DNA from 2 places in the Microbacterium sp. NRRL B-14842 genome. Region 2 is predicted to be linked to the other one. Evidence: predicted binding sites of a transcription regulator. Region 2 holds the regulator's gene; the other holds the start of a gene.
The links. Region 2 encodes HrcA, which represses chaperone genes, less so after heat shock. Its sites were predicted from a motif close to TTNGCACTCGNNNNNNNCGAGTGCNAA; they were not measured.
Positions count from the first base shown of each region.

Region 1: groES (co-chaperone GroES) is a predicted target of HrcA. The motif match lies at 1,816-1,842, and genes of this name have one in related genera.

Region 1 is NZ_JBFLUM010000060.1:9,304-13,497, forward strand. It holds gene AB1285_RS23740 (ABC transporter substrate-binding protein) at 1-224, opposite strand, end outside; gene rarD (EamA family transporter RarD) at 369-1,301, opposite strand; gene groES (co-chaperone GroES) at 1,433-1,729, opposite strand; gene AB1285_RS23755 (THUMP-like domain-containing protein) at 1,880-3,085, shown strand; gene AB1285_RS23760 (hypothetical protein) at 3,092-4,194, opposite strand, start outside.
Region 2 is NZ_JBFLUM010000001.1:1,159,791-1,163,984, forward strand. It holds gene hemW (radical SAM family heme chaperone HemW) at 1-1,110, shown strand, start outside; gene hrcA (heat-inducible transcriptional repressor HrcA) at 1,220-2,251, shown strand; gene dnaJ (molecular chaperone DnaJ) at 2,288-3,403, shown strand; gene AB1285_RS05835 (16S rRNA (uracil(1498)-N(3))-methyltransferase) at 3,406-4,134, shown strand; gene AB1285_RS05840 (HIT domain-containing protein) at 4,173-4,194, shown strand, end outside.

The DNA of each region.
Region 1 (4,194 bases), on a different contig from region 2:
TGGACGCCGGCCTCCATCGGCGCGCCCAGGAACGCGAGCGTACCGGTGGCGGGCAGCAGCGAACCGAGCTTGAGCGTCAGGTCGGCGGCGGGCTTGTCGCCGCCCCCGTCCGACGGCTCCGCATCGGGCGTGCTGCTGCAGCCCGCGATGATGAGGGCGGAGGCGCTGACCAGCGCGATCCCGGCGAAGATCCTCGCGCTGCGCGAGCCCTTCAGTGCGTTCATGATGCTCCCTTGCGTAAACGAACGTGGATGATGACCACAGTCGGGTGCTCTAACACTAGGGCGTGCGCCCCGCGCGCAGGAGGGGCAAGTATCTCGGTGCGTTAACGATCCAGGGCCGCCGTTTCGGGGCGCGGGCAGGACCGATCAGAGCGCCGCGGCGCGGGTGGCACGACGGCCGCGACGCGCGGCGAGGAGCAGATCGACGACGAAGACCGCGATCGCGACCCACACCAGGAGGAACCCGATCCAGCGCTCCGGCGGCATCGGCTCGTGCAGCACGACGACCCCGATCACGAACTGCAGGACCGGGGTGAGGAACTGCAGCATCCCGATGATCGTGAGGTCGACGCGACGCGTGCCGGCCGCGAACAGCAGCAGGGGGACAGCCGTGGCCACCCCCGCGAAGGCGAGCAGCACGGCGTGCGGCCAGCCCGCGGTCCCCATCGTCAGGCCGACGGGCGTCGTCGCCACGACCACGAGCTGCACCACCGCGATGGGGATCAGCCAGAACGACTCGAGCGTCAACCCGCTGACCGCGTCGACGGCAGGGCCGATCTTCTTCTTGATGAGCCCGTACAGACCGAAGGAAGCGGTGAGGGTCAGGGCGATCCAGGGGACGTGGCCGTACGCCACGATGATGACGACGACCGCGACGGCCGCGATCCCGACCGCCGCCCACTGCAGACGGCGGAGGCGCTCCTTGAGGACGAAGACGCCGAGCAGCACGGTGGTGATCGGGTTGATGAAGTAGCCGAGCGCCGTCTCCACCACGTGCTCGCTCAACGTGCCGAGGACGAAGACCTGCCAGTTGACGTAGATGAGCAGGCCGGCGAGGGCCGTCCACCCGAGCAGTCGCGGACTCCGGACGATCGCGAGGAAGGCGGGCCATCCCCTCGTGACGGTGAGCAGCAGAAGACAGAAGACGAAGGAGAGCAGCACCCGCCAGGCGACCACCTCCCACGGCCCGGTGGGCTGCAGCAGGAGGAAGTAGAGCGGCAGCACGCCCCACAGGAGGTATGCGCTCCCGGCGTAGGCGACGCCCGCCGTCCGGGTGGCGCGGGTCGTCTCGGGGGTCACCGCACAACCCTATGCCCGCGAGGACGAGGGCCGCGCCGCTCCGGACGCGGAAGAGGGCCCGGATGCCGAAGCATCCGGGCCCTCTTCGGACCGGGTTCCCGTCCGCCGTGCAGAGGGAACCGAGTGTGCGATCAGCGGACGACGACCGCCAGGACGTCGCGAGCCGACAGGACGAGGAACTCGTCCGCGCCGAACTTCACCTCGGTGCCGCCGTACTTGCTGTAGAGCACGCGGTCGCCGACGGCGACGTCGAGCGGAACGCGGTTGCCGTTGTCGTCGATGCGGCCGGGGCCGACCGCCACGACCTCGCCCTCCTGGGGCTTCTCCTTGGCGGTGTCGGGGATGACCAGGCCACTCGCGGTGGTCTGCTCGGCCTCGACCTGCTTGATGACGATGCGGTCCTCGAGCGGCTTGATGGAAACCGACACGGTCTACCTCTTCTTTCTTGACGCTGACACGAAAGACTCGTTCGCACTCTCAACCCGAGAGTGCTAATGCCAGTGTAGGCGGTCGGCTGGCACTCATGCAATGCGAGTGCCAACCCGGGTCACACGTCACGCGGGTCCTAGGCTGGGAGGGTGGAGATGTCCGAGCTGCGCGCCCTGCTGACCCCCGCCGGCCTCGAGCTGCTCGACGCGCTCCGGCCGGTCACCTCCACCGCCGAGGCGGCCGCAGCCGTCTCCCGACTGCGTGCTGCGGGACACTCCGCCGACCTCGTCTCCGCCGTCGTCGGGCAGGCGCACCTGCGCGCCAGGGCCGCGGCGAAGTTCGGCCCCTTCGCCGCCCGCATGCTGTTCACCCGCGCGGGCCTCGAGCAGGCCACCCGCCTCGGCGTGGCCGCCCGCCACGCCCAGCGGATCCGCCGAGCCGGCCTCACGAGCGTCGCGGACCTCGGCTGCGGGATCGGCGGCGACGCCCTCGCGTTCGCCGGCGCGGGACTGGCGGTGCACGCGGTGGACGCCGACGAGGTGACCGCGGCCCTCGCCGCCTACAACCTCGCCCCGTTCGGCGACGACGCCACCGTCCGGCACGCCACGGCGGAGGACGCGCTCGGAGAGCCGGTCCCCGGCCAGGCGATCTGGATGGATCCCGCCCGCCGCACCTCCGGACACAGCGAGACCCGGCGCGTCTCCGCCGACGACTACTCGCCGTCCCTCGACTGGGCGTTCGCCGTCGCCGCGCAGCGCCCCACCGGGATCAAGCTCGGCCCCGCCCACGACCGCGACGCCCTGCCCGCGGACGCGGAGACGCAGTGGGTGAGCGCCGACGGCAGCGTCGTGGAGCTCGTCGTCTGGTCCAGGGAGCTGGCCAGGGAAGGGGTCCGGCGCTCGGCCCTGGTGATCCGCGGCGAGCGCTCGCACGAGCTCACCGGCCCTGCCGATGCCGAGGACGCTCCGGTCCGACCGCTCGGGGCCTTCCTCCACGAGCCGGACGGCGCCGTCATCCGGGCGCGCCTCATCGGCGACGTCGCCCGCAGCCTCGATGCGGGGATGCTCGACCCGCGCATCGCCTACCTCACCTCCGATGCCGCGCTGACGAGCCCGTTCGTGCAGTCCTTCCGCGTCCGGGAGACGCTGCCGATCACGCCGAAGACGATCAACGCGGCCCTGAAGACGCACGGCATCGGCCGCATCGAGATCAAGAAGCGCGGGGTCGACGTCGACCCCGCGGCCTTCCGGCGCAAGCTGACCCTGCGCGGCGACGCCGAGGCGACCCTGATCCTCGCCCGCTTCGGCGATCAGCGACGCGCGATCCTCGCCGACCGGGTGCCCGCCGCGGACTGAGAGCGATCAGTCGTCCGGGTCGCGGCCAGGGATGTCGACGCGGATCGGATCCCCCGGCGGCCCGGTGGTCACGAGATACGACTCGCCCGTCGCCTCGTCGACCACGGCCGGGCCCGAGGTCACCGTGAGGTACGGCATCTGCCAGCGGGTGAAGGCCACCTCGACCACGGACGCCGACAGCAGCTCTCCCGTCTCCTGATCCACGTCGAGGAGCTGCACGCGCAGCCCGGACTGGAGCGCCTCGTCGAGGGTGGCGCACTGCCGCGAACCGTCGGCGTCGACGATCAGGCAGCGCTGGGCGGGGCCGGTCGTCGTACGGCGGTCGCCCAGCCACACCGGCTGCTCGCGGAACGAGCCGAGGAGGGTGAGGTTGAGGTCATAGCCGTCGCGGATGAGTTCCTTCACCCTCGGGCGCTGCTCCTCCCCGAACTGGGCGAAGAGCGTGGAGCTTCCGCCCCACCGCTGGATGCTCACCATCGGCTCGTCCGCGGTGGAGAACAGCATCACCGCCGTCACGCTGTCGGTGGAGAACGAGTCCTCGTCGTCACCGGCATCGGAGGCCGCCACGGGGAGCGCGGCGTACAGGCCCGGCCCCAGCTCCTCCTCCGCTGCCAGACAGGTGGATTGGGAGTCCTCACCCACGTCGAGGATCAGGCACCGGGTGGCCCCGTCATCCTGCGTGGCGAACCAGGCGAGGGCGCCCTCCGCCTCCGCCACCGGACGCACGGAGCCGGGGTCGTAGTCCTCCCCGGCGAGTTCGATCCGTCGCTGCTCCTGCGTCTCGGTCAAGGGGAACGCCTCCGACCGCGGGGCGAACAGCGCCCACCCCGCCCCGACGCCGATCGCCAGGAGGGCCGCTGCCGCCACGAGCACCGGCACGACTCCGCGCGCCCGCATCGGCGCGCCCGTCTCGACGGGTGCGGGTGGTGCTCCGGCCGCGGCGAGCGGCGATGCGTCGGAAGCCGGCGGCGGATCGGACTCCCGACCCTCGTCTTCCGCCACCGGGAGCGCCTCGGAGGCTGTCGTCGGCCGTTCCTCCGCCGGAAGCTCCTGCCGTCGATGCTCCTCCTGGAGCTCGCGCAGGCGCCGGGCACCGGCGGCGTCGAGTC
Region 2 (4,194 bases):
TTCTGCCGGGTGCGCTGCGGCTACTGCGACTTCAACACGTACACGTCCAGCGAGCTCCGCGGGGCGAAGCAGGAGGACTACGCGTCCACCCTCATCGGCGAGATCGCCCTCGCCCGCACCGTGCTGGAGGACGCCGGAGCGCTGCGGCCGATGGACACGGTGTTCTTCGGTGGCGGCACACCCACGCTGCTGCCGGCAGGCGATCTGGCGCGGATGCTGGGAGCGGCCACCGCGGCGTTCGGGCTCGCTCCGGGTGCCGAGGTGACGGTCGAGGCCAATCCCGACACGGTGACGCCGGAGGTCGCGCGCATCCTCGCAGAGGCGGGGGTCACGAGACTCTCCGTCGGCATGCAGTCGGCCGTCCCGCACGTGCTCGCCGCGCTCGATCGGACGCATCGGCCCGAGAACGTGCGCACCGCGGTCGCCGCCGCGAAGGACGCAGGCCTCGCCGTCAGCGTCGACCTCATCTACGGCGCGCCGGGGGAATCGCTCGCGGATTGGGAAGCATCCCTGGACGCCGCGCTCGCCCTGGAGTCCGACCACATCTCCGCGTACGCGCTCATCATCGAAGACGGCACGAAGCTCGCGCGGCAGATCCGTCGTGGCGAGGTGCCGACACCGGACGACGACCTGCAGGCGGACATGTACGAGATGGCGGACGAGCGCCTCGCCGCCGCCGGGTTCGAGTGGTACGAGGTCAGCAACTGGGCCCGCAGCGAAGGGCAGCGGTCGCGGCACAACCTCGCATACTGGCGGGGGAGCGACTGGTGGGGCTTCGGCCCCGGGGCGCACAGCCACGTGGCCGGGCTCCGGTGGTGGAACGTCAAGCACCCGGCGGCCTACGCACAGCGGCTGGCCGCCTCATCCTCGCCGGCGGCAGGTCGCGAACGTCCCGACCAGGAGGCGCAGACGCTCGAGCGCATCCTCCTCCTCAGCCGCATCCGCGAAGGGATCGCGGTGACGGACGTCCCGGAGCGGAACAGGGACCGCGTCGCCGGGCTCATCGCCGACGGCCTGATCGATGCGCCGGCGGCGATCCGCGGTCGCGTGCAGCTCACGCTGCGCGGTCGCCTCCTCGCCGACGCGGTGGTGCGTGAGCTGACGGACTGAGCGACGCCGCCCGGGCCGTCCCGCCTTCGGAGAACTCCCGATCGCAGGAGGTAGGATTGGCACTCAGGGCGGCAGAGTGCCAGCACCCGGTCGGCGGGAAGGGGAACCCATGGTCACAGAGCGAGGGCTGCAGGTTCTCCGCGCGATCGTGCAGGACTACGTCGAGACGCACGAGCCCGTGGGCAGCCGTTCCATCGTCGACCGCCATTCCTTCGGCGTCTCGGCCGCGACGATCCGCAACGACATGGCGCAGCTGGAGGACGAAGAGCTGATCACGGCTCCGCACACGTCGTCCGGGCGCGTCCCCACGGACAAGGGCTACCGGGTGTTCGTGAATCACCTCGCCCAGCTCCGACCGCTCTCCACCGCGCAGCGCTCGGCCATCGAGTCGTTCCTCGCCGATCCGGCCGACCTCGACGATCTGATGGTCCGTACTGTCCGCGTGCTCACGCAACTCACCGGACAGGTCGCGCTGGCCCAGTACCCGTCGTTCGCGCGGGCCCACGTGACGCACGTCGAACTCGTGACGCTCGCTCCCAACCGGCTCCTCACGGTCCTGGTCACGGACGCCGGCGGGGTATCACAGCGGATCACCGCGCTGCCGGACACGATCGACGAAGCGGACCTCGCGGTGCTGCGCGCTCGACTGTCCGCCCTCATCACCGGGCAGGCGATCGCGGCGGCTTCCGACCGCCTGCAGGCACTCCTCGCCACGGAGGAGACCCCCCAGGACCGCGTTCTCCGCGCCGTCGCCGGAGTCGTGATCGACGAGCTCGGCGGCTTCCGGCAGGAGCGGCTCGTGATGGCGGGCGCGGCGACCCTGGCGCGACGGGAACAGGACTTCCGCGGCAGCATCCATCCCCTCCTCGAGGCCATCGAGGAGCAGGTCACGCTGCTGCGGCTGATGAGCGAGATGGTGCCGGACGAGCACGGCCTCGCGGCGAGCATCGGCACCGAGAACGCCTCCTTCGGGCTCGGCGAGGCGTCGATCGTGGCCAGCAACTACGCGGCACCCTCGGGGACCGCGCGGGTCGGTGTCATGGGACCGACCCGGATGGACTATCCGAGCAACCTCGCAGCGGCACGGGCGGTCGCCCGCTACCTGTCGCGGATGCTCGACGACGACGAGGCCGGCCGCTGAGGCGGCCCCACGGAAAACACGCGCAGAAAGGCGATTGTGGCGGACCACTACGAGGTTCTCGGGGTGTCCCGGGACGCTTCCACCGACGAGATCAAGAAGGCGTATCGGCGCCTGGCACGGCAGCTCCACCCGGACGTGAACCCGGGCGAGGAGGCCGCAGAGAAGTTCAAGCTGGTCACGCACGCCTACGACGTGCTCAGCGACGAGGAGTCGCGCCGCCGCTACGACATGGGCGGCGGTGACGGCGCGAACAACTTCGGCGGCGGCTTCGGCGGCTTCGGCGACATCTTCGAGACGTTCTTCGGCGCGTCCCAGGGCGGCGGCCGCGGCGCTCGTCCGCGGTCACGACGGGAGCGCGGGCAGGATGCCCTCGTCCGGGTCACACTCGACCTGGGGGACGTGGTCTTCGGTGCGCACCGCGACATCGAGGTGGACACGGCTGTGCTCTGCGAGACCTGTCAGGGCTCGTGCTGCCAGGAGGGCACGTCGCCCGTCACCTGCGACATCTGCGGTGGCACCGGCCACGTGCAGCGTCAGGTGCGCAGTCTGCTCGGCAACGTCGTCACCTCTCAGCCCTGCGGCACCTGCGAGGGCTACGGCACGACCATCCCGTACCCCTGCGGCACCTGCGGCGGTCAGGGACGCGTCCGGTCGCGCCGCACGGTGTCCCTCGACATCCCGGCGGGCGTCGAGACCGGCCTGCGGCTGCAGCTCCCGGGTTCCGGCGAGGTCGGACGCGCCGGTGGCCCGAACGGCGACCTGTACGTCGAGGTGACGGTCAACCCGCACCCCGCGTTCAGCCGCGACGGCGACGACCTGCTCGCCACGCTCGAGGTGTCCATGACCGACGCCATCCTGGGCACCGAGACCTCGATCGAGGGGCTCGACGGGGAGGTCGACCTGGAGATCCGCGCGGGCGTGCAGTCCGGCGACGTGCTGACCATCAAGGGACGGGGCATCACGCCGCTGCGCGGCACCCAGCGTGGCGATCTCCGCGTCGGTGTGCAGGTGGTCACCCCCACCAAGCTCGACTCCGCGCAGCGCAAGCTCATCGAGGACTTCGCGAAGAAGAACAAGGCGCCGGGCCCGCAGCTCGCGCAGTTCCAGCAGGGCCTGTTCTCCAAGCTGCGCGACCGGTTCCGTACTCACTGATCGTGGCGCTGCACTTCCTCGTCGAGTCCGCGGGCGACGCCGCGGTGGGCGGTCTCGTGTCGCTGACGGGCGCCGAGGCCAAGCATGCGGCCGTCGTCCGGCGGCTGCGCGTCGGCGAGACGGTCACCGTCGGCGACGGTCGAGGCGTCTGGCTGACCGGCGTCGCCGAGGAGGTGTCACCGTCGCGCGTCGATGTCCGGATCGCCGAGCGCGTCGAGCACGAGCCGGCGACTCCGCGTCTCGTGCTCGTGCAGGCGCTCGCGAAGGGCGACCGCGACGAGCTCGCGGTGCAGGCGGCATGTGAACTGGGCGTCGACGAGATCGTGCCGTGGCAGGCGAGCCGGAGTGTGTCGCGCTGGGAGGGGCCGAAGGCGGTGAAGGGACGCGAGCGCTGGGCGACGATCGTCCGCGAGGCGGCCAAGCAGGCGCACCGGACCTGGGTGCCCGAGGTGGCCGCCCCCGAGTCGACCGCACAGCTTGCGGCGCGCGCGGCGACGCAGCGGGTGCTGCTGCTCGACCCGACCGCTCCGGCCCGGCTCTCCACGCTCGTTCCCGACGACCGTGACCTCGTGCTCGTGGTGGGTCCGGAGGGCGGGATCGCTCCGGAGGAGCTCGAGAAGCTCGCGGCGGCCGGCGCTGAGCGCGTCCTGCTCGGCGACACCGTGTTGCGCACCTCCACTGCGGGACCTGCCGCCATCGCCGTGCTCTCGGTGGCCCTCGGCCGCTGGTGACCGGCCGCGGCCCGCGTCCCCCCCAGTAAGCTGAGAGCATGAGCGAACCCTCGATCTTCA